2 regions of the Paenibacillus lutimineralis genome follow, and region 2 is predicted to be linked to the other one. Evidence: a T-box and tRNA genes for the amino acid it is inferred to sense, from the RefSeq annotation. Region 2 holds a T-box; the other holds one or more tRNA genes.
The links. A T-box is a leader RNA that pairs with one kind of tRNA and senses whether it is charged. The one in region 2 lies ahead of tyrS (tyrosine--tRNA ligase), so its partner is inferred to be a tRNA-Tyr.
Positions count from the first base shown of each region.

Region 1: it encodes a tRNA-Tyr, which carries the amino acid that the T-box ahead of tyrS (tyrosine--tRNA ligase) is inferred to sense. The anticodon was not compared.

Region 1 covers NZ_CP034346.1:5,440,920-5,451,655, forward strand. Annotated here, with positions in the region: gene nrdG (anaerobic ribonucleoside-triphosphate reductase activating protein) at 1-378, opposite strand, end outside; gene nrdD (anaerobic ribonucleoside-triphosphate reductase) at 378-2,558, opposite strand; gene EI981_RS24110 (DUF1848 domain-containing protein) at 2,713-3,585, opposite strand; gene EI981_RS24115 (elongation factor G) at 3,890-5,839, shown strand; gene EI981_RS24120 (MazG nucleotide pyrophosphohydrolase domain-containing protein) at 5,955-6,293, shown strand; gene EI981_RS24125 (LOG family protein) at 6,290-6,877, shown strand; tRNA gene EI981_RS24130 (tRNA-Leu) at 7,051-7,130, opposite strand; tRNA gene EI981_RS24135 (tRNA-Arg) at 7,152-7,228, opposite strand; tRNA gene EI981_RS24140 (tRNA-Leu) at 7,243-7,328, opposite strand; tRNA gene EI981_RS24145 (tRNA-Cys) at 7,342-7,412, opposite strand; tRNA gene EI981_RS24150 (tRNA-Gly) at 7,423-7,497, opposite strand; tRNA gene EI981_RS24155 (tRNA-Gln) at 7,507-7,578, opposite strand; tRNA gene EI981_RS24160 (tRNA-His) at 7,602-7,677, opposite strand; tRNA gene EI981_RS24165 (tRNA-Trp) at 7,708-7,781, opposite strand; tRNA gene EI981_RS24170 (tRNA-Tyr) at 7,789-7,874, opposite strand; tRNA gene EI981_RS24175 (tRNA-Thr) at 7,878-7,953, opposite strand; tRNA gene EI981_RS24180 (tRNA-Phe) at 7,974-8,049, opposite strand; tRNA gene EI981_RS24185 (tRNA-Asp) at 8,128-8,204, opposite strand; tRNA gene EI981_RS24190 (tRNA-Met) at 8,226-8,299, opposite strand; tRNA gene EI981_RS24195 (tRNA-Val) at 8,309-8,384, opposite strand; tRNA gene EI981_RS24200 (tRNA-Glu) at 8,390-8,464, opposite strand; tRNA gene EI981_RS24205 (tRNA-Ser) at 8,491-8,582, opposite strand; tRNA gene EI981_RS24210 (tRNA-Asn) at 8,587-8,662, opposite strand; rRNA gene EI981_RS24215 (23S ribosomal RNA) at 8,726-10,736, opposite strand, start outside.
Region 2 covers NZ_CP034346.1:1,491,554-1,502,289, forward strand. Annotated here, with positions in the region: gene EI981_RS06315 (cytosine permease) at 1-698, shown strand, start outside; gene EI981_RS06320 (S-methyl thiohydantoin desulfurase family protein) at 699-1,802, shown strand; gene EI981_RS06325 (hydantoinase/oxoprolinase N-terminal domain-containing protein) at 1,795-3,345, shown strand; gene EI981_RS06330 (aldo/keto reductase) at 3,521-4,426, shown strand; partial or broken gene EI981_RS06335 (helix-turn-helix domain-containing protein) at 4,676-4,810, shown strand; T-box leader at 4,902-5,121, shown strand; gene tyrS (tyrosine--tRNA ligase) at 5,220-6,479, shown strand; gene EI981_RS06345 (S-layer homology domain-containing protein) at 6,627-8,303, shown strand; gene EI981_RS29425 (GNAT family N-acetyltransferase) at 8,727-9,947, shown strand; gene EI981_RS29430 (hypothetical protein) at 9,957-10,736, shown strand, end outside.

The sequences.
Region 1 (10,736 bases), 2.5 Mb from region 2:
ATCACAGTCTAACAGCAGCTTCAGCTTATTGGCATCAGCAATAATCTCCTCGAAGGTATATCCGGACCAGATCCAAATATCCTTCCCAGGGCATTCACGGCGGACCCTTGAGATTAACGGGGACAGAACTTCCACATTCTGAAAGGGTTCGCCTCCTAAAATAGATAGCCCTGCTATCTTCACATCCGGCATATTCAAATCAGCAATGATCCGATCCTCTAGTTCCTTCGTATAAGGCGTCCCATAGCTGAAATTCCACGTAGCCGCATTGAAGCAGCCCTTGCAGTGATGCGTGCAGCCTGAAGTAAAGAGCGAATGCCGCAGCCCTTTTCCATTGATTACATCAAACTTCTTATAATCAGCAATATACATGGGCATCACATATGCTTAACACGGGACAGAACTTCCTTTTGTTTACCGGCGTTGAACGGACGCTGGCTTGGCTCGGATAAATAACCGCAGCAGCGCCGGATGACTGATGAAGTTTTTGGGTTGCTATTGCCACAGTTTGGACATTGGAATCCGCTGTTCGTTGCCCCGAACTCCCCTTCATATCCGCATTCCAGACATTTATCGGTCGGTGTATTCGTCCCGAAATAAGGTACTCTTTCATAGGCGTAATCCCATACGGCCTCCAATGCTTCAGGGTTGTGCACCAAGGAGTCGAACTCGCAGTAGGTGATAAAGCCACCGTTCGCATACTGAGGATACACTCGCTCGAATTCAATCTTCTCAAACGGAGTCACTTTCTTATTCACATCAAGATGGAAGGAATTTGTGTAATACCCTTTATCTGTTACGCCAGGATTTACACCGAATTTCTTCTCATCCAGCTTGCAGAAGCGGTAGCATAAGGATTCCGCAGGGGTTGAATACAAGCTGAAGCCGTACCCCGTCTCTTCCTTCCACTCTGCTGTCTTACGACTTAAATATTCGACGATTTGCAAGCCTTTGGCGCGGAGCACTTCATCTTCAAATATAGATTTACCGTATAAGGCCATCATCGTCTCATGAATACCGATATAACCAAGCGAAATGCTTGCCCGACCATTCTCCAGCAGGTGGTCAATCGTATCTTCCGCCTGAAGTCGGCTGCCCGCCGCTCCCTCCATGTATAGAATAGGAGCAACCTTGGCCTTAACTCCTTTTAGCCGCTCAATACGATATAGCAGCCCTTCTTTACAAGCCTCCAGCAGTTCGTCCAGAAGACGATAGAATTTCTCCTCCGAACCTTGGGCACGAATGGCAATACGAGGTAGGTTAGCGGTCACAACCCCCATATTGAAGCGTCCGTCATGCAGCAGCTCACCATTCTCCTCGTATTCACCCAGGAAAGAACGACAGCCCATTGGGAATTTGAAAGAACCCGTAATCTCCTTCACCTTCGGAACAGATATAATATCCGGATACATGCGCAGCGTACTGCATTTCAAGGCCAACTGCTTAATATCGTAGTTAGGGTCGCTTGGTTTCAGATTAACGCCATCCTCTATAGCAAAGATCAACTTAGGGAAAATAGCCGTCTTCCCGTCCCTACCAAGACCGCGGATTCTATTCTGTAGAATAGAAATTTGGATCTGCCGCTCTGCCCAGGACAGGCCACGTCCAAAACCAAACGTGCTGAACGGTGTTTGCCCATTGGCACTTACGAGCGTATTGATCTCATATTCAAGAGATTGGAAGGCGTCAAAGGTCTCTTTCTCCGTCAGCCTCTTCGCATAGTCCAAGCATCGAGCATATTTCTCGTGCAGTTCTTCATTCTCCCAAGAAATATCGAGCTCGCTGATCTCAGACTCATCTAGCAAATACAGCCATTCCAAGCCCCTGCGATAATGCTTCTTAAATGATTCCAGAACATAGGGTGCAAGAATCTTATCGATTTCATTAATCGTATTTCCACCATAGATGTGGCTGGCCACCTGGGCAATAATCTGCGCAGTAATCGCAGTCGCCGTGGTAATCGATTTCGGCGTCTCTATCTGAGCATTGCCGAGCTTGAAGCCATTCTCGAGCATCCCCTTCAGATCAATCAGCATGCAATTATAGATTGGAAAATACGGACTGTAGTCCTGATCATGAAAATGCAGATCACCACTATTATGAGCCTCAACCACCCGTTTAGGAATCATATAAGTCTGAGCGAAGTCCTTAGCCATTATTCCGGCCAACAAATCGCGCTGCGTCGGTATCGTCGCCCCGTCTTTATTGGAATTTTCCTTCAGTACTTCTTCATTCGTCAGCTCCAGCAGTCCAAGCACCTTCCGATCCAGGCTGCTGCGCTCGCGCCGTTTCAAGGTTCTGACCTCACGATAGCCGATATAGGCTTCGGCGACGTCTTTTCTTCTACTATTCATAAGTGCAGATTGAACTTCATCCTGGATATGCTCAATGTCTACTTTATCGAGTTTGGAGATCTTGTGCGTCACCTTGTCCGTTAATTTATGAGCAAGCTCCAAATCTACCTTCTTCTCCGTACTGTTCATGGCTGCGCAAATCGCATCAATAATTTTCTGCTGATTGAACGCAACCTCTGAACCATCTCGCTTAATTACTAGCATTTAGTTCATCCTTCATACAATTTTTTTGTGAATACCCTCCTGCTAAGGGGCCAAACCAACTGTTATCGAAATATGCCCAGAGAGTATAACATAATGAAAAAATTTGTACGGTGATGCTGGACACTTGACAAGTAGCCTTGAAGGAAGTAGCGAATTACGATTTCCTTATCTCGATCTCTTGATCATATTGATAGATTAGGGATGGACTGTCGGGATCATGATGATTCAACGTCTTACTCACCGCTTGTTCGCTTTGCACAGCATAGCAGTAAATACAGTTAAATTGGCAGGTGTTATATACCCCAACGTCCACCGATTCGACACATTGACAGGCTCCCCGCTGATTTTTGTCCTTCTTGGCCTGAATATCTCTACCAAGCAGCCCAGAGATCAATTCCCCATCTACACAACTTCCATGTTGAATGCCGCAATGAGCAAGCTCCACAGCCTCAGCACAGGTCTCGACCTGCATTCCATTAGTATGACCAATACGGCTTACCTGCTGCGCCATTTCTTCTAGCTGTTCCTTATATTCTGGATTCGTTATATCTGTGAACGAAACATCATTTAAGCTTGGCTGCTTCTTAATTTTATTCTCCGTCTTTCCATAGAAATCCATAAAGCTGATTACTAGCCGATGCGTATATGAGTTCAGACGCTCTGCCAAAGCTTCAATCCGCTGCAAATGATATTCCACTGGCGTCAAGCTGCTGATAATGATTGGATCGTAACGCCATATTACCCGGTTCGAACCGATTTGTTCGCTTAGCCTCTTGAATACCTCCACCCTGTTGTCCAACGTCGGTAGATTCGGCTCGAATTCAAACGGATAGTCATTTAACGTAAATTGAAAATAATAACTATATCCCTTGTCATCCAATGTAGACAGATGCTTCAAGAAGGGCCGCGGATTTTTCGTCCAAAACACGATCATATCCACATCCTCTGGCTTTAGGCTAAAGCCGCTGACCTGTTTTGTATTGAACGGATTCACCCTATAGAAGTAGCCTTCCTCTATCCTCTTCATGAACCATTCTCCAAAAAAAGCGGGTATATCCGTCCTTCTACTAGCACTGATTATCAATCCGTCCACCTACCTTCCTTTTAGTTCTATTTATTTTATTTTACGAGTTTCCGCATTCCGAAAACAACTATAACTAAAGTTTCCATGTCTATTTTACATAAATTTACATTTAATTCAATTAAAAAGTCGCAAATGATGCTACACTAAATTCAACTTAAATAAATGGAGGCGTTGTGCATGCGACAATTCAAAAATGATATGACGAAAGGAACATTCTATCTAATGAATATAATAGTGAGGTTATATAATGAAAACGATAAATATAGGGGTACTTGCCCATGTTGACGCTGGAAAAACGACTTTAACGGAACGAATTCTGCTCGAAACAGGTATTATCAATGCCGTTGGCTCTGTAGATAAAGGCAATACAGTAACAGATTCCTTGGAATTGGAACGGAAAAGAGGAATCACGATCAAAGCCTCTGCGGTATCCTTCTGGATCGGCGACGTGAAGGTCAATCTGATTGATACGCCGGGTCATGCCGATTTTATATCAGAGGTAGAGCATTCCCTCAGCATCCTGGACGGGGTAATTCTCGTCATCTCCGCTGTCGAGGGAGTTCAGTCGCAAACCAAAGTGCTGATGAACACATTAATGGAGCTTAATATCCCGACGATTCTGTTCGTTAATAAAGTGGATCGCATCGGTGCCAATTACGGCAAGGTCATAGAAGAAATCACTCTGTCGCTTACGGAGCCGATTATTGAGCTAACGGAAATCAGTAATGAAGGCAGCAATAACGTTGCGGTGAGAGATCGTCACCTAGACATAGATGAATGGGTGGAACGCTTATCTGCACATAATGAGCGTCTGTTGTCTGACTATATCGAGAATGTAACAATCCAGGATAGTGAGCTATTTACAGAATTGTGCGTGCAGACCCGATCAGCCAAGATCTTCCCCGTCGCTGCGGGATCGGCCGCTCTTGGGATCGGCGTAGACCGAATAATAGAATATTTGCGAAAATTCTTCCCGATAAACCTCCATCAAGACGAAGCTCCTCTTTCCGCAATAGTCTTCAAAATAGGAAAGAGCGATACTGGTGAGAGATTTGCATACATCAGGGTCTATGAAGGTTGCCTGACTATTCGTAGTGAAATTGCCGTTGTTCGGGCAGATGTAGACGAGAAATTAAGCTTTAAAATCAAGAAGCTCGAGACGCTGGAGCACGGTGGAAGAACTCCGACCTCCTGCGTATACGGTGGGGATATAGCTGTGCTGTTCAGCACAGATTTACGGATCGGCGATATTCTCGGACAGAGCTCCGACCGGATGAAGGTGATCGCTTTCCAGGAACCGCCGATCCGAATTCAGATTGCCGCTCGGCAAATCGAGGATACCCATCGCCTTCATGAGGCATTAGCGGAACTGACTGCGGAAGATCCTTTCATTCAATATGCACAGAACCCTGCGAATCATGAAATGAGCATCAAAATTTTCGGGGACATTCAGAAAGAAGTCATTGAAGAAACTTTAAAAAATCAATTTGGCCTTGAAGCGGATTTCTCCAATCCCGAAGTTATCTGTATTGAAAGGCCCGTATCCAGCGGGTCGGCGGTCGAATTTATGGGCGAAGCAGGCAACCCATTCTATGCAACAGTAGGCCTCCGAATTGAGCCTGGCGCAGTCAGCTCGGGACTACAATATCGTCTGGAAGTGGAGCTTGGCTCACTGCCCTTGCCTTTTCAACGGGCGATTAAAGAAACCGTTGAAGATACGCTTCGTGAAGGACTGCATGGATGGGAAGTAAGAGATTTGATCGTCACACTGACACATACGGGATATTCCAGTCCGGTGACGACCGCTGGCGATTTTCGCAATCTCGTGCCTTTAGTCCTGATGAAGGCGCTTGATGAAGCAAGTACTCTGGTTTACGAGCCTTACCACAGCTATTTTCTACGTATTCCGGAATCCAGCTTGAATAAGGCCTTATATTATTTAACTATGCTGCAGGCCACATTCTCCGATCCAACCCCGGAGCCGAACGGATATAGCCTCCAGGGAGCCCTACCGGTGCGTAATACTGATTCGTTGAAGCAGGTGCTGTATTCTTTTACAGGAGGAGAAGGCTTTCTCTCCACTAAGCCGGGAGAGTATTATCCCATTACCGGTGCACCCCCGGAAAAATGCAGAAGCCGCCCTAATCCACTGAATAGAAAGGCATATTTGCTTCATATTCATCGTATTATCCAGTGACCCCTTCTCTACCTCCTCGTAAATCATTTATTGCTTCCAATTTGAAGTAATAATAAGATATACTGAAAAGGGAACACTCGTTCCGAATGTCAGTCTTTTCACTGGAGGTTCTGAATTGGACATAATTGAATTTCAACAATGGGTGAAGCAGCATTATAAGGACAGAGGCTGGTCCGACCTGGACATCTTCGTACGCATCGGCTTCCTTGCAGAGGAGACAGGTGAGGTGGCAAGAGCCATTCGGGCATTAGAGATCGGCAGAGACCGGCCGGATGAGATCGAGGGCACATTTGAAGAGAACAGACAGGAACTAATTGAAGAACTAGGAGATGTGCTCGGAAATTTAATGATTATTGCAAACAGATACGACATCTCTCTGGAAGAAATATTTCTATCCCATCAAGCCAAATTAAAAGGCAGATATTCAAGTGAAGGAGAGAAAGCCGAACTATGAAAAGTATAGCAGTATATTGCGGTTCCAGTATTGGGGCATCCCCGGTGTATCAAGAGGGCGCACGGGCGTTAGGTTATGAACTAGCCGAACGCGGCATTACACTGATTTACGGCGGCGCAAGCGTCGGACTCATGGGCGAGGTCGCCAGCTCTGTCCTTGAGAGAGGCGGACATGCGATAGGAGTTCTACCAAGCTTCTTGCAGGACCGTGAGATCGCCCATACAACTCTATCAGAGCTGATTATCGTGGATTCCATGCATGAGAGGAAGGCGAAGATGGCTGAACTGGCTGACGGCTTTATTGCCCTGCCAGGTGGTCCCGGAACGATGGAGGAATACTTCGAGATCCTGACCTGGGGACAATTAGCATTACACCATAAACCATGCGGGCTTCTAAATATCAACCACTATTACGACTCTCTCATCGCTCTATTCGATCATATGACTCAAGAGAGATTCATGCACGACAACTATCGTTCCATGGTCATTACAGACACTACCCCAAGTGGTATTCTGGATCAATTCGTAAACTACACCCCGCCAGCGGTTAAGACCTATCGGACGGATCAACGGGCTAGAAGCTAGATTTAATATCGGCTTCAGCTGTAATTTACTCATAATTCCTAGTGCAAGTAGCTCCCGGAGGCATCCAAGTGACGGTATGCTTTCGGGAGTATTTCTGTAGTCCTCTTGATAAGAATAACAAAAACAGGTTTATAAAACTGCCCTTAAGCAATTTTATAAACCCGTCTGTGTGATGCCGGTGAAGGGACTCGAACCCCCACGGTTTCCCTCACGATTTTGAGTCGCGCGCGTCTGCCAATTCCGCCACACCGGCACAATCATATGTTTATTTATATGGCGCGCCCTAAGAGATTCGAACTCCTGACCTTTTGATTCGTAGTCAAACGCTCTATCCAGCTGAGCTAAGGGCGCATGAGTTCAAACAATGCGGAAGACCAGACTTGAACTGGTACGATAGTCACCTACCGCAGGATTTTAAGTCCTGTGCGTCTGCCGATTCCGCCACTCCCGCAAAATTTAAATGAAGGCGCCACCCAGATTTGAACTGGGGATAAAGCTTTTGCAGAGCTGTGCCTTACCACTTGGCTATGGCGCCATAAAATATATGGAGCGGACGACGGGAATCGAACCCGCGACCCTCGCCTTGGCAAGGCGATGCTCTACCGCTGAGCCACGTCCGCATATAAATACTGGGGATATAGGATTCGAACCTATGAGTGACGGAGTCAAAGTCCGTTGCCTTACCGCTTGGCTAATCCCCAATAATATTCATTTTAAAATTAAATGGGGCGATCGATGGGACTTGAACCCACGAGTGCCGGAGCCACAATCCGGTGCGTTAACCCCTTCGCCACGACCGCCATAATAAATATTCTCTTCTTCTAAAGAAATGGCAGGGGCAGCAGGAATTGAACCCACACCAAAGGTTTTGGAGACCTTTGTTCTACCTTTAAACTATGCCCCTATAAAACTGGTGGAGGCTGATGGATTCGAACCACCGAACTCGTACGAGAACAGATTTACAGTCTGCTGCGTTTGGCCACTTCGCTAAGCCTCCATGTGGTGCCGGCGAGAGGACTTGAACCCCCAACCTACTGATTACAAGTCAGTTGCTCTACCAATTGAGCTACACCGGCGTTTGTCATTATTCATGTTATGGTGGCTCGGGACGGAATCGAACCGCCGACACGAGGATTTTCAGTCCTCTGCTCTACCGACTGAGCTACCGAGCCATATAATAATGACAGTAATAAAAATTATATCATATTTTTTTTGATAAATCAATACTCATATTCCGTTATTAGGAATAATGGCGGAGCCGACGGGATTCGAACCCGCGGTCTCCTGCGTGACAGGCAGGCATGTTAGGCCTCTACACCACGGCTCCACACTATGAGATTGAAATCAATTGCGGGGGCAGGATTTGAACCTACGACCTTCGGGTTATGAGCCCGACGAGCTACCGGACTGCTCCACCCCGCGTCAATTGTATGGTGGAGGCTAACGGGATCGAACCGCTGACCCTCTGCTTGTAAGGCAGATGCTCTCCCAGCTGAGCTAAGCCTCCATACATGGTGACCCGTAGGGGATTCGAACCCCTGTTACCTCCGTGAAAGGGAGGTGTCTTAACCCCTTGACCAACGGGCCATGTAATAAAGTATATAAGATAATTATGGCGGAGAGAGAGGGATTCGAACCCTCGAGACGCTTGTGACGCCTACACGATTTCCAATCGTGCTCCTTCGGCCAACTCGGACACCTCTCCATAATGGCTCCCCGAACAGGACTCGAACCTGTGACAACTCGATTAACAGTCGAGTGCTCTACCAACTGAGCTATCAGGGAACATTAACTATCAGGCTTGATCACCTGAAAACTGGATACGAAACTCATTTGCATTTTAGATTTTTGGATAAGCCCTCGACCGATTAGTACCTGTCAGCTCCGTACATTGCTGCACTTCCACCTCAGGCCTATCAACCTCGTCGTCTTCAAGGGGTCTTACTAATTGGGAAATCTCATCTTGAGGGGGGCTTCACGCTTAGATGCTTTCAGCGCTTATCCCTTCCGCACTTAGCTACCCAGCTATGCTCCTGGCGGAACAACTGGTGCACCAGCGGTGCGTCCATCCCGGTCCTCTCGTACTAAGGACAGCTCCTCTCAAATTTCCTACGCCCACGACAGATAGGGACCGAACTGTCTCACGACGTTCTGAACCCAGCTCGCGTACCGCTTTAATGGGCGAACAGCCCAACCCTTGGGACCTACTTCAGCCCCAGGATGCGATGAGCCGACATCGAGGTGCCAAACCTCCCCGTCGATGTGGACTCTTGGGGGAGATAAGCCTGTTATCCCCAGGGTAGCTTTTATCCGTTGAGCGATGGCCCTTCCATGCGGTACCACCGGATCACTAAGCCCGACTTTCGTCCCTGCTCGACTTGTCAGTCTCGCAGTCAAGCTCCCTTTTGCCTTTGCACTCTTCGAATGATTTCCAACCATTCTGAGGGAACCTTGGGGCGCCTCCGTTACTCTTTAGGAGGCGACCGCCCCAGTCAAACTGCCCGCCTGACACTGTCCCCGCACCGGATCACGGTACTAGGTTAGAACTCCGACACGATCAGGGTGGTATCCCAACGGCGCCTCCACCGAAGCTGGCGCTCCGGCTTCCTAGGCTCCCACCTATCCTGTACAAATCGTATCAAAGTCCAATATCAAGCTGCAGTAAAGCTCCATGGGGTCTTTCCGTCTTGTCGCGGGTAACCTGCATCTTCACAGGTATTAAAATTTCACCGGATCTCTCGTTGAGACAGCGCCCAAGTCGTTACGCCATTCGTGCGGGTCAGAATTTACCTGACAAGGAATTTCGCTACCTTAGGACCGTTATAGTTACGGCCGCCGTTTACTGGGGCTTCGGTTCATAGCTTCGGGTTACCCCTAACCACTCCCCTTAACCTTCCAGCACCGGGCAGGCGTCAGCCCGTATACTTCGCCTTGCGGCTTCGCACAGACCTGTGTTTTTGCTAAACAGTCGCTTGGGCCTTTTCACTGCGGCCCCCTCGTGCTATTCACACTACCGGGGCACCCCTTCTCCCTAAGTTACGGGGTCATTTTGCCGAGTTCCTTAACGAGAGTTCTTCCGCGCGCCTTAGAATTCTCTTCTCGCCTACCTGTGTCGGTTTGCGGTACGGGCACCTTCACCTGGCTAGAGGCTTTTCTTGGCAGTGTGAGATCATGACCTTCGGTACTATAAATTTTCCCTCCCCATCACAGCCCAGCCTTATCGATGTGCGGATTTGCCTACACATCAGCCTCACTGCTTGGACGAGCATCCATCAGCTCGCGTCACTACCCTCCTGCGTCACCCCATTGCTCATAGCGGCTTACGGTGGTACAGGAATTTCAACCTGTTGTCCTTCGACTACGCCTTTCGGCCTCGCCTTAGGTCCCGACTTACCCTGAGCGGACGAACCTTCCTCAGGAAACCTTGGGCTTTCGGCGGATCAGATTCTCACTGATCTTTTCGTTACTCATACCGGCATTCTCACTTGTATGCAGTCCACCAGTCCTTCCGGTCCAACTTCAATCCGCATACAACGCTCCCCTACCCCTGATACATAAGTATCAAGCCATAGCTTCGGTGGTGTGTTTAGCCCCGTTACATTTTCGGCGCAGAGTCACTCGACCAGTGAGCTATTACGCACTCTTTAAATGGTGGCTGCTTCTAAGCCAACATCCTGGTTGTCTGTGCAACTCCACATCCTTTCCCACTTAACACACACTTGGGGACCTTAGCTGATGGTCTGGGCTGTTTCCCTTTTGACAATGGATCTTAGCACTCACTGTCTGACTCCCGGATAATAAGTCTATGGCATTCGGAGTTTGACTGAGCTTGGTAACCCTTGGCGGGCCCCGCACCCAA
Region 2 (10,736 bases):
ATGGACTAGCTGTAACTATAGGCTCATTTGCCTTAGGGGCCGTTATTGCAGGCGATTATTCGCAGTTTTCGAGAAAACGTTCCGATGTATTGAAAGCCGCACTAATCGGGATTGTACCTTCTGGCGTATTGATGATTAGTGTGGGTGCAATTCTATCTTTTGCTTATCAGACTAGTGATATTGCAGCTGTCTTTATAAATATTACAACACCTTTTATTGGGGGTATAGTGTTAATCCTGGCTACATGGAAAACAAATATGGTAAATGCGATCTCAGGTGGATTTGCCCTCACCAATGTACTGCATATTTCCAAGGATAAAGAGAAATGGGCAGTAGGGGTTGCGGGACTCATTGGGACTGTGCTTGCAGTGATCGGAATTTTGAATTATTTTACGCCGGTCATGTCGGTCTTGTCAGCAATGGTTCCGCCAGTAGCAGGGGTTATGGTCGCTTCTTATTGGATTATGAATAAAGGTGATAAGAACCGTTGGAAGGAAACAGAGGGGGTTAATCGTCTGGGAGTGATTTCCTGGCTGATCGGTTCCATTATTGCTTGCATGCCTGTCGTTCTGTCCTTCTTCCCAAGCTTACCCCAAGTATCGAATCAGCCATTAATCGGCATCATTATTTCTTTTGTCATGTATGTGGTTTGCTATCGTATCATGGCCAGAAAGTCAGTCCTATTGGAGGGGAATTAAATGAGATATTTAGATAAACAATCGATTGAGTATATTGCCATAGGCGCTGCATTTTTAGGAACAGGTGGAGGAGGGGATCCTTACATCGGTAAACTCATGGCTCTTTCAGCCATTGAAAAATACGGACCTGTAAGACTTTACTCTGTGGATGAAATTGAAGATGAGGATTTCTTCATCCCTTCTGCCATGATGGGTGCTCCTTCCGTATTGGTGGAGAAGTTTCCGAAAGGAGACGAATTTGTTAAGGTGTTTCAGAAGCTGGCCAAGTATTTGGGCAGAGAGAAAATTACAGGCACATTTCCGATGGAAGCGGGCGGAGTCAATTCTATGATTCCGATTGTTGTTGCAGCACAGTTGAATTTACCGCTTATTGATTGCGATGGCATGGGAAGAGCATTTCCTGAGTTGCAAATGGTGACGTTCAACCTTGACGGCATTTCGGCTGCACCGATCGCAATTACAGATGAGAAAGGGAACATCGGTATCTTCGAAACGATCGACAATAAATGGACGGAACGTTTGGCGCGTACAGCAACGGTGGAGATGGGGGCTAGTGCTCTAGTAAGCCTGTATCCGACGACGGGAGCTCAAATCAAGAAAAGTGGTGTCCATAACATCGTGACCCTATCGGAGCAGATCGGAGAGATCATTTCTTCCAAAAATAGAGATGCAAAAGACAAGCTTGAGCAGCTTTTAAGTCTGACATCTGGATATGAGTTGTTCCAGGGAAAAATAACAGATGTCATCCGGGAAACGAAGGGCGGCTTTAATTTTGGGAAAATGAACCTGGAAGGCATTGAGATGAACAAAGAAGAGCAGATGAAAGTTTATTTTCAGAATGAGAACCTGCTTGCCGAGAAGAACGGTCAGGTTATAGCGATGACGCCGGATTTAATATGTTTGGTTGACTATGAAACCTTGCTTCCCGTGACAACGGAGAGTTTGAAATATGGAAAACGCGTACGCGTCATCGGGTTGCCAGCGCATCCCAAGTGGAGAACCGAAATGGGAATCAAGACGGTAGGACCGAGATACTTTGGGTATGATTACGATTATGCTCCGATTGAAGAATTGATAAGTAAGGCGGTGGCTAGCCATGTATAGAATTGGAATAGATGTAGGCGGCACGAATACAGATGCTATTATTTTGGATGAGCATAACCAGTTAGTCCATAGCGTGAAATCCCCAACGACACTAGATATAAAGACAGGGATTGTGACGTCGCTGCGAAAAGTATTGAAGGAAGCGAATGTTGATAAGACGAAAATCTCGCATGCCATGCTTGGGACAACGCAGTGCACCAATGCTATTGTTGAACGGAAGAAATTGGCCAAAGTTGGTGTAATCCGTCTAGGATTCCCCGCTACCGCTTCTGTTCCTCCATATACGGCTTGGCCTCAAGACATGATAAAAAAACTAACCGGAAACTATGCTCTAGTCCAAGGTGGCTACGAATATGATGGTCAATTGCTTAGTGAGATCGATGAGCAGGAGATTAACGAGCTGCTAGCGAAGTGGCGTGATAAAGTAGAAGCTATTGCGATCATTGGTGTATTCTCCTCCATCAAAAATGATCAGGAACTCAAGGTGCGAGACTTAATCTGGGAAGCCTACGGGGAAGACTACACGGTTTCCTGTTCGTCTATGATCGGATCTGTTGGCTTGATTGAAAGAGAGAATGCAACGATTCTGAACGCGGCTTTATGCCATGTCATCGAAACCACTACCACGGGTTTTGCTAATGCATTAGAAGCAGAAGGGATTAAAGATGTTGAAGTGTACCTATGTCAGAATGACGGTACGCTCATGTCGATTGAATATGCCAAGCAATTCCCGATTCTTACGATTGCTTGCGGACCAACGAATAGTATTCGGGGAGCTTCCTATTTAGCGAACATTAAAGATACGATGGTCATCGACGTAGGCGGTACGACATCAGATATCGGTGTTTTGCAGGATGGATTTCCAAGAGAGTCCTCTGTAGCGGTGGAAATAGGCGATATTCGCACAAATTTTAGAATGCCAGATATCATCTCAGTAGGGCTCGGCGGTGGAAGCATTGTGCGTGCAGAGGGTGGTAAGATAACGGTTGGTCCAGATAGTGTAGGCTATAAGATCGGAGAAGAAGCACTTGTATTTGGTGGAAGCACCTTGACCGCGACGGACATCGCGGTTCGTCTCGGACTAGCTGACATGGGAGACAAGAGTTTAGTCAGTCATATCGATGAAGGGTTTGCGAAACAAGTCCAATCCGTAATTTCTTCGATCATAGCAAAAGCGATCGATAAGATGAAAACTTCTTCCGAAGATGTACAGATCGTACTCGTAGGTGGAGGCAGCGTGATTATTCCAGATGAGATTTCTGGAGTAGCTGATATCGTTAAAGTCGAAAACGGCGGAGTTGCGAATGCCATCGGTGCATCGATCTCACAAATTAGTGGACAGTACGAACAGATCTACATTTATTCTCGTGAACCGCGAGAGCAGTCGCTTAAGGATGCTGAGGAAAAAGCAGTGAAACAAGCGGTAATTGCGGGAGCCGATCCTACTACGATAAAATTGGTTGAAGTTGAAGAGATACCGCTCGCCTATCACCCGGAAAATGCAACTCGATTAAGAGTCAAAGTGGTAGGTAAAATGAGTTAGAAGCATACTTTGGCGGCTTAGGATTATTACAGAAGCTTCTCATGAATTGTACAAATTTATGAGAGGCTTCTTTTTTATTCTTAACTCTAAGGTTCATTTTTCTTCTATCAATGAGGTTAGGCTAATTAAGTTATAATAAGTTATTATAAAGTTTCTGGAAAGGATTAGATTAATGATGAGACTCAATCAACTTGGCTTCTCTGACCTTTTAGTTAGCGAGATCGGTCTTGGCTCCATGTCTCTGGGAACAGAAGAACGCAAAGCCATTGGAATTATCCATGAAGCACTCGATCAAGGTGTTAATTTTCTGGATACGGCGGATTTGTACGATTCTGGACGCAATGAAGAGCTGGTAGGCAAGGCAATTAAGGGAAGGCGTGATCGCGTAGTTATTGCTAGCAAAGCCGGGAATCGACGGATTGAAGGAAGGGAAGGATGGGTCTGGGACCCTAGCAAGGCTTATATCAAATCAGCTATTAAGGATAGTCTGCATCGATTGCAAACCGATTATCTGGATCTGTATCAGCTACATGGGGGAACAATCGAGGATCCTATCGATGAGACGATCGAGGCATTTGAGGAGCTGAAGCAGGAAGGCTTAATACGTTACTATGGGATTTCCTCTATTCGACCCAATGTGATTCGGGAGTATGCAACTCGATCATCAATGGTCAGCGTGCTGAATCAATTTAGTATTCTTGATCGACGTCCCGAGGAAGAGGTGTTGCCGCTTCTGCATGAGAAGGGGATCGGCGTTATTGCCAGAGGGCCACTGGCTAGCGGGGCACTTGCTACTGAACGTGAGATAACTAAAGGCTATTTGAACTATTCGCCAGAAGAAATTATTAAGCTTCGTACACGGCTAAGTGCTGTAGCCCGAGAAAGTAATAGAACGATGACAGAGCTTGCGATTCGTTATTCGCTCAGCCATCCTGCAGTCGCGACAGTGATTCCGGGTGCAAGCTCGCGGGAGCAATTGCTGGCGAATATTGCTGCAGCTCGTACTCCGCATCTGACACAAGAAGAGATAGAAGCGATTAAGCAGATTAGCGAAGCGAATCGCTATGAGCAGCATCGATAATGATAGTGGGCTGTCCGGAAAACCTATAGCTAGAGTGATCGCATGTAACATGCGGTCAAAAATGACGGTTAGAGTACGATAAAAACAATGTCGCTCTTCTAAGGGACACTTTTGACCATTAGAAGCAAAAAATGCGGTTTTTCGCGACTTTCCCACTTGTAATGGACATAATTGTCCGTTACAAGGGCAGAATCCCAAAGAATCAACGCTAACGGTCAAAAATGTCCGAGTGATCAGGTCACAATAATCCTAAGTCCGAACTATTTATCTAGCCTGTTCAAGAAAAAAGCAGGCATCTCGCTAAGTGACTACATCCAACGAGAGAGAATTCATGAAGCGATGAAGCTGCTAACGCTTACCCAATATTCGATATCGGATATTTGTGACCCCCAAGCAGTACAGAAATGCGGAACAACGATCTGATAGATTTGACAACCTTCGCTGAATTCAATATAATCTTTCATAATTCTATATTTGATATACGTTGAAAGAGCGAAGTAGCGGCAGTCACTGTTCTCAGAAAGCCAGGGGTTGATGGAACCTGGCAGCATACTGTTCAACCGGCGAATTACACTCTGGAGTATCTTGGGTAATGCCAAGCGGGATAGCTAACGATACATAGCTGTGAGTGGTATGATGAGGTTAATGCTCTCATACAAATTGGGTGGTAACACGGTTATTGAATCGTCCCTGGATCTGCTGATGCAGACTGGGGGCGATTTTTTAGTTGGTGATGAAGTCACGTATATCTAGCTTAATAGAATAAGAGATGATATGGGAGGCGGAAGTGAAAATGAATATTATTGATGAACTACAATGGCGCGATGCGATTAATCAACAGACGGATGCGGAAGGGCTTCGCAAGCTGACGGAAGAGAAGGCAATCTCCTTGTACTGCGGGGTTGACCCAACTGGAGACAGCATGCATATCGGACACTTGATTCCTTTTATGATGCTGAAGAGATTTCAATTAGCAGGCCATAAGCCGGTAATTCTGATCGGTGGAGCGACAGGAACGATCGGTGATCCAAGCGGACGCCAGACGGAGCGAACCCTGCAGACGATGGAGCAGGTGCAGGCGAATGTGGAATCATTAACCGCGCAAATGAAGAAGCTGTTCCTGACGGACGGGGACAACCAACTGCGCATGGTGAACAACTACGATTGGACGCATGAATTGAACGTTATTGATTTCCTGCGTGACTTCGGGAAGAACTTCAGCATCAATACGATGCTTGCCAAGGATATCGTTGCTAGCCGTCTGGAGAGCGGCATCTCCTTCACCGAGTTCTCCTATCAAATTCTGCAGTCCATGGACTTCCTGCACCTCTACCAGAATGAAGACGTGCAGCTTCAAATCGGTGGCTCCGATCAATGGGGGAATATCACTAGTGGTTTGGACCTGATCCGTAAAAAAGAAGGCTCTGAGGCAAAAGCGTTCGGCTTGACGATTCCACTGATGCTGAAGGCTGATGGCACGAAGTTTGGCAAGACGGCCGGCGGCGCGATCTGGCTCGATCCGAAGAAGACGACGCCGTATGAATTCTACCAGTTCTGGGCGAATACCGATGACCGTGATGTGGTGAAATACCTGAAGTACTTCACTTTCCTGGACAAAGAGACGATTGAGAATCTGGCCGAAAAAGTAAAAACCGAGCCGCATAAGCGCGAGGCGCAAATTACGCTTGCGGAAGAGATGACAAGATTCGTGCATGGCGAGGAAATGCTGGCCCAAGCTCAGCGGATCACGTCAGCGCTCTTCAGCGGAGATATCAAATCGCTGACGGCTGATGAGATCGAACAAGGCTTCAAGGAAATGCCAACCTTCGAAGCATCTAAGGAATCCAAGAATATCGTCGACTGGCTTGTCGATGTTGGCATCGAACCGTCCAAGCGTCAAGCGCGTGAGGATATTACGAGCGGTGCTATCACTTTGAACGGAGACCGCGTCAGCGAGCTTGAGTTCGAAGTTAGCGCAGATCATGCTATTGAAGGCCGCTTCATCATTATCCGTAAAGGGAAGAAGAAGTATCATCTTGTGAAACTGGCGTAGGACTTATTAACAGATATTTTAATAGAGGCATAGCCCTGTTTCTTGCAATTGGAGAAAGGGGCTATGCTTTTTTACTTCAAATTTTGTTCATTCCAACCGACATAAAGAAGAAAGAAATATGATTCATCAAGAAGAGGGGTTAGAGAAATGGACAAGAAGATCGCATCCCGGCTGCAATGGGCGAAGCCAATCAGAAGTAAAGGAGGGATATTAACGATCGCTGCAGCTGCAGCTGTATTTATGACAACGATTCTATCTGCTAACGCTGCTTATGCCAAGCATGATGTAAATGAGCATGTACAGCAGCATACGCGTACGGAGATCGTGCAGAAGATGAAGGAGTACGTATCGGTGCGGACCGATGAAGAGTACCTATGGAAAGAGGCTTATGAAGAGAAGCCCGTCATAAGTTCCCCTTATTCTCCGGGGAAGTTGCAGGAAGCATACATATTGGAAGGCGTTAAGGCAGTGAACTGGGTTCGTTATTTGGCTGGTCTTCCAGATGATATCGAAGCGGATCTTACGCTCGGCGATCAGCAGCAGGCAGCAGCATTGCTCAATGCTATACATGGGGAATTGAATCATTATCCAGCACAGCCTCAGGGCATGAGTGCAAGTCTATACAGCCTCGGAGCCAATGGAGCCAAGAGCAGCAATATCGCTTATGGGGCGGATAATTTCATGGAAGCCGTGGTGGATCTATATATGGCCGATTCGAGCACGGGCAATATCGATAGGGTTGGGCATCGACGTTGGATACTCAATCCGAGTATGAAGAAGACGATGTTCGGCGCTGCGTTAGGGCAGTCGGGAACACATGAAGTTGCTTATTCCAATATGTATTCCTTCGATAAGTCTCGGCCTGCAGGAGAAGTCACTTATGAATATATTGCTTGGCCAGCAGCAGGACAGTTCCCGCTTGAAGTATGGCATGACAAGGACCCATGGTCGATCTCGCTGAATCCGGATATTTATGATAATACAAAGACAAGTAGTGTCACGGTTAAAATGACCCGTCAGTCCGATGGCAAGGTATGGAACTTCAGTGCGGATGATCGGGATAAAGCGGGCAAGTATTTTACCGTGAATAAAGGCGGTTACGGGATCCCTTACTGCATTATTTTCCGTCCGGATTTAGCAATGGAATACAAGGCAGAGGATCAGTTCCATGTCGAAGTGACAGGACTCTATGGCAAGGCAAGCGGTAAACAGCTCTCGCTTTCGTACGATACTCAGTTCTTCAAGGCTAAACAGGAGACAGAACAACCGATAGAACAACCAACGAGTCCAACAGTGAATACGGTTCAGATCAGCCCTTGGGCTAAGGAGGATTATCTAAAGCTTAGCGAACATTCGCTGCTGGATGGTCTTGAAGGCAACAATCATGCAAGCCAAATCAACCGTAAGGAGTTTACGTATATCGCCTTTAATTTGTATAAATATAAGACAAGTTATGAAATGCAGGGGATAGTAAGCCCGTTCAGCGATATCGATCAAGCCAGGATCTCTCACGCTGCAAAGCTTGGGCTGATTCAGGGAACTGCTGAAGGACAATTCTCTCCCGAAAAGAAGCTTACCCGTCAGGAAGCGGTCGTCGTGCTGATGAATCTCTATAAGAAGCTTGGCGGTGATGCTGTCACTGTGAAGGGTACAAGCTCAGTCTTTGCAGATGATGCCGGGATTACCTCCTGGGCCAAGCAAGATGCCTATGCCGCGTATCAGCTGGGACTGATTCAAGGAATGGGGAAGAATCAATTTCGCCCGAAAGATAATTTGACCAAGGAACAGGCCTATGTCATGCTGGCTAAATTGCTGGACAAATAAGGCAAGGCCAAAGCACAGAAAAACCACCGGATAATTTTGATGGAGGATGAAGCCGAAGAACTGGCGGTAACAGACGGTGTAATTGAATTATCTTTTAAACCATTATTTAAACCATACTTCATCAAGAAATATAACGACAGGCTCTAACACTTTGCTAGAATATTTAATGACAACAATATCTCGTTCTTATGAGATGTTCGTATATATCAAATTTTTAGAAGCTTCTGCCCTAGGCAGGAGTTTTTCTTTTAAAGCGATTGTTATGTAGTTAAATACTTCCATTTCATAGTATGATAAGTCTATAGCTCATAGGGTCTATCAAGGTGTGTTCATTTTTATTAAGCGTAATCCGTAATTCACGAACTTCGTGAAGTGTTATGCAACACCTTACATATTCTCAGTTGATGATGAGGAGATGAGAGCATGACAACAAATTCCACCGCGGAACAAATCCGCATTATCGAATATGACCCTTCCTACGCTGGGGCGCTCGCTGATATGTGGAACTGCAGCAACGAAAGTTGGGGAGGCGGCACCAAGCTGAGAACGGAGGACACTGTGCGCCGGGAGATGGAGATTTCGTCCAATCTTCATGCGTTTCTCGCCGTCGATGGCAAGGAGGTTGTCGGCTTCTGCAGTTTCGCCCATTACCGTCATGACGAAGGGGCCCTGTATGTACCGCTGTTGAATGTGCGGCCCGATTATCACGGCTACAAGGTCGGCCGCAATCTGATCTTGAATGCCGTCCGCAAGACAGTTGAAGCAGGGTGGCCACGCCTAGATCTGTTTACCTGGGCAGGCAACACCAAAGCCGTGCCGATGTACAAGAAATGTGGGTTCTTCTGGGAAAAAAATGATGATTACGTCCACTTGATGAACTTCATTCCGACCATCTTGCAAACCGAAGCGCTCGCTCCTTATTTTGAGGAACTCGATTGGTATGCAGACAGCACCCGCGAGCTCGTCATCGAGCCGGATGGTCGTAGGGAGCGCGGCTTCGATTTTTTTGAATACACCTGGGGTAAGGGAGATCTCTTCGTACGAGCGGAATTCGAAAAGTCCGGTCGAGGGCTGACCGCTCTGGACACGCCTGACTATGCAATCTCCACCGAAATCGACGATCACGATCTTGTGTTCGGTTCCGCCTACAAGGTTTGCTATCGCATCAAGAACCGCTCGGCTTCCGAGCTGGCAATTGAGATTAATGGCCAGGACGACAAGAGTATTCGTTTTGCGCTGACTGCTGCACAAACGATCGCTCCGGGAGAAACGGTCATCGTGGAGGGGGAATTCGAGCTTATCCCGGTCCAGGAGGAGCAGAATGACAAGAAGACCCATCCCGTTGTGATGAGCCAATGGATTATCGGTGGCAAGCGGGCCGAGTTCCGCATAGGCATCGCTCCGAAATTTCCGGTAAAGATGAAGACGGCGCTGCCAGTCAAGGAGCTTTATCCGGGCATTCCGGCCGAGCTATATTTGAACGTGGAGAACCATTTTGCCTCGGAAGCGGAGTTTGCTTTTGAATGGCCAGAGGATAAATGCGTGGAATGGGCCAATCGTGCGGTACGCTTCACGCTTCCAGCTAAGGGCAAAGCCTCTGTCCCGGTATCCTTCATCTTGCGGTCCTACGGACTCTACTCGTGAGAGGTTGAGGTGACGGCAGTTCCGGTTGAACAAAAGGCGGTTTCCTTCACAAGCAAGCTGTCAGTCCTGATGAAGGGAACGCACGGCCGATTCGGTGGGGAAGCCGGGGAACAGTGGATCGCCGTGAACGGCGCATTCTCCCTCCATCTGGATAAGCTAAATAATAACATGTGGATCGAATATCCTGGCTCCCATCACAGTTTCTGGTGGAACTATCCGAAGCTGGGTAAGCCGTTTGCAGAAGAATTCTCCAAGAAGCAGGCTAAAGAAGTGAAGATCTACGCAGAAGGGGAGAGTCAGGTACTTGAAGCTCTCTACGAGTCGGAAGACTTTCCCGGCCTGGAGATAAAGTCGGTGGCCAAGCTGTTCGCAAGCGGCATCGCCGAATTTTATCACGAAATCTGCAATACCAGCAGCAAAGGGCTGGAAGAGAACATGTATCTGCTGACGAGTTTCGGTTTCTTCGGCAACAGGCTTATCCTGCCATACCAGGGCCATTATGTGGACATGGGCGATGCTTACTCCAGCGATCCGAATCTTTGGGACAGCGCCCAGATCACGGAGAACTGGCTGTTCAACAAGGATAGGAACGTCGGTTGCGGTATCTGTTGGGACCCTTCCTTGAAGCTGCTTCGCCCAGAATACCCGCTTGGGCTGGAGCATGATCTGGGCCGAATTTCTGGCGGAGCCGTCGTGCGGACGAAGACGACCGTGTTTGCACTGAACACCTTCGCCAAGTGGTGGGATTTTCGCTCCTTCGCACGGAAGCTGCGGAACCCGGTAGTACCG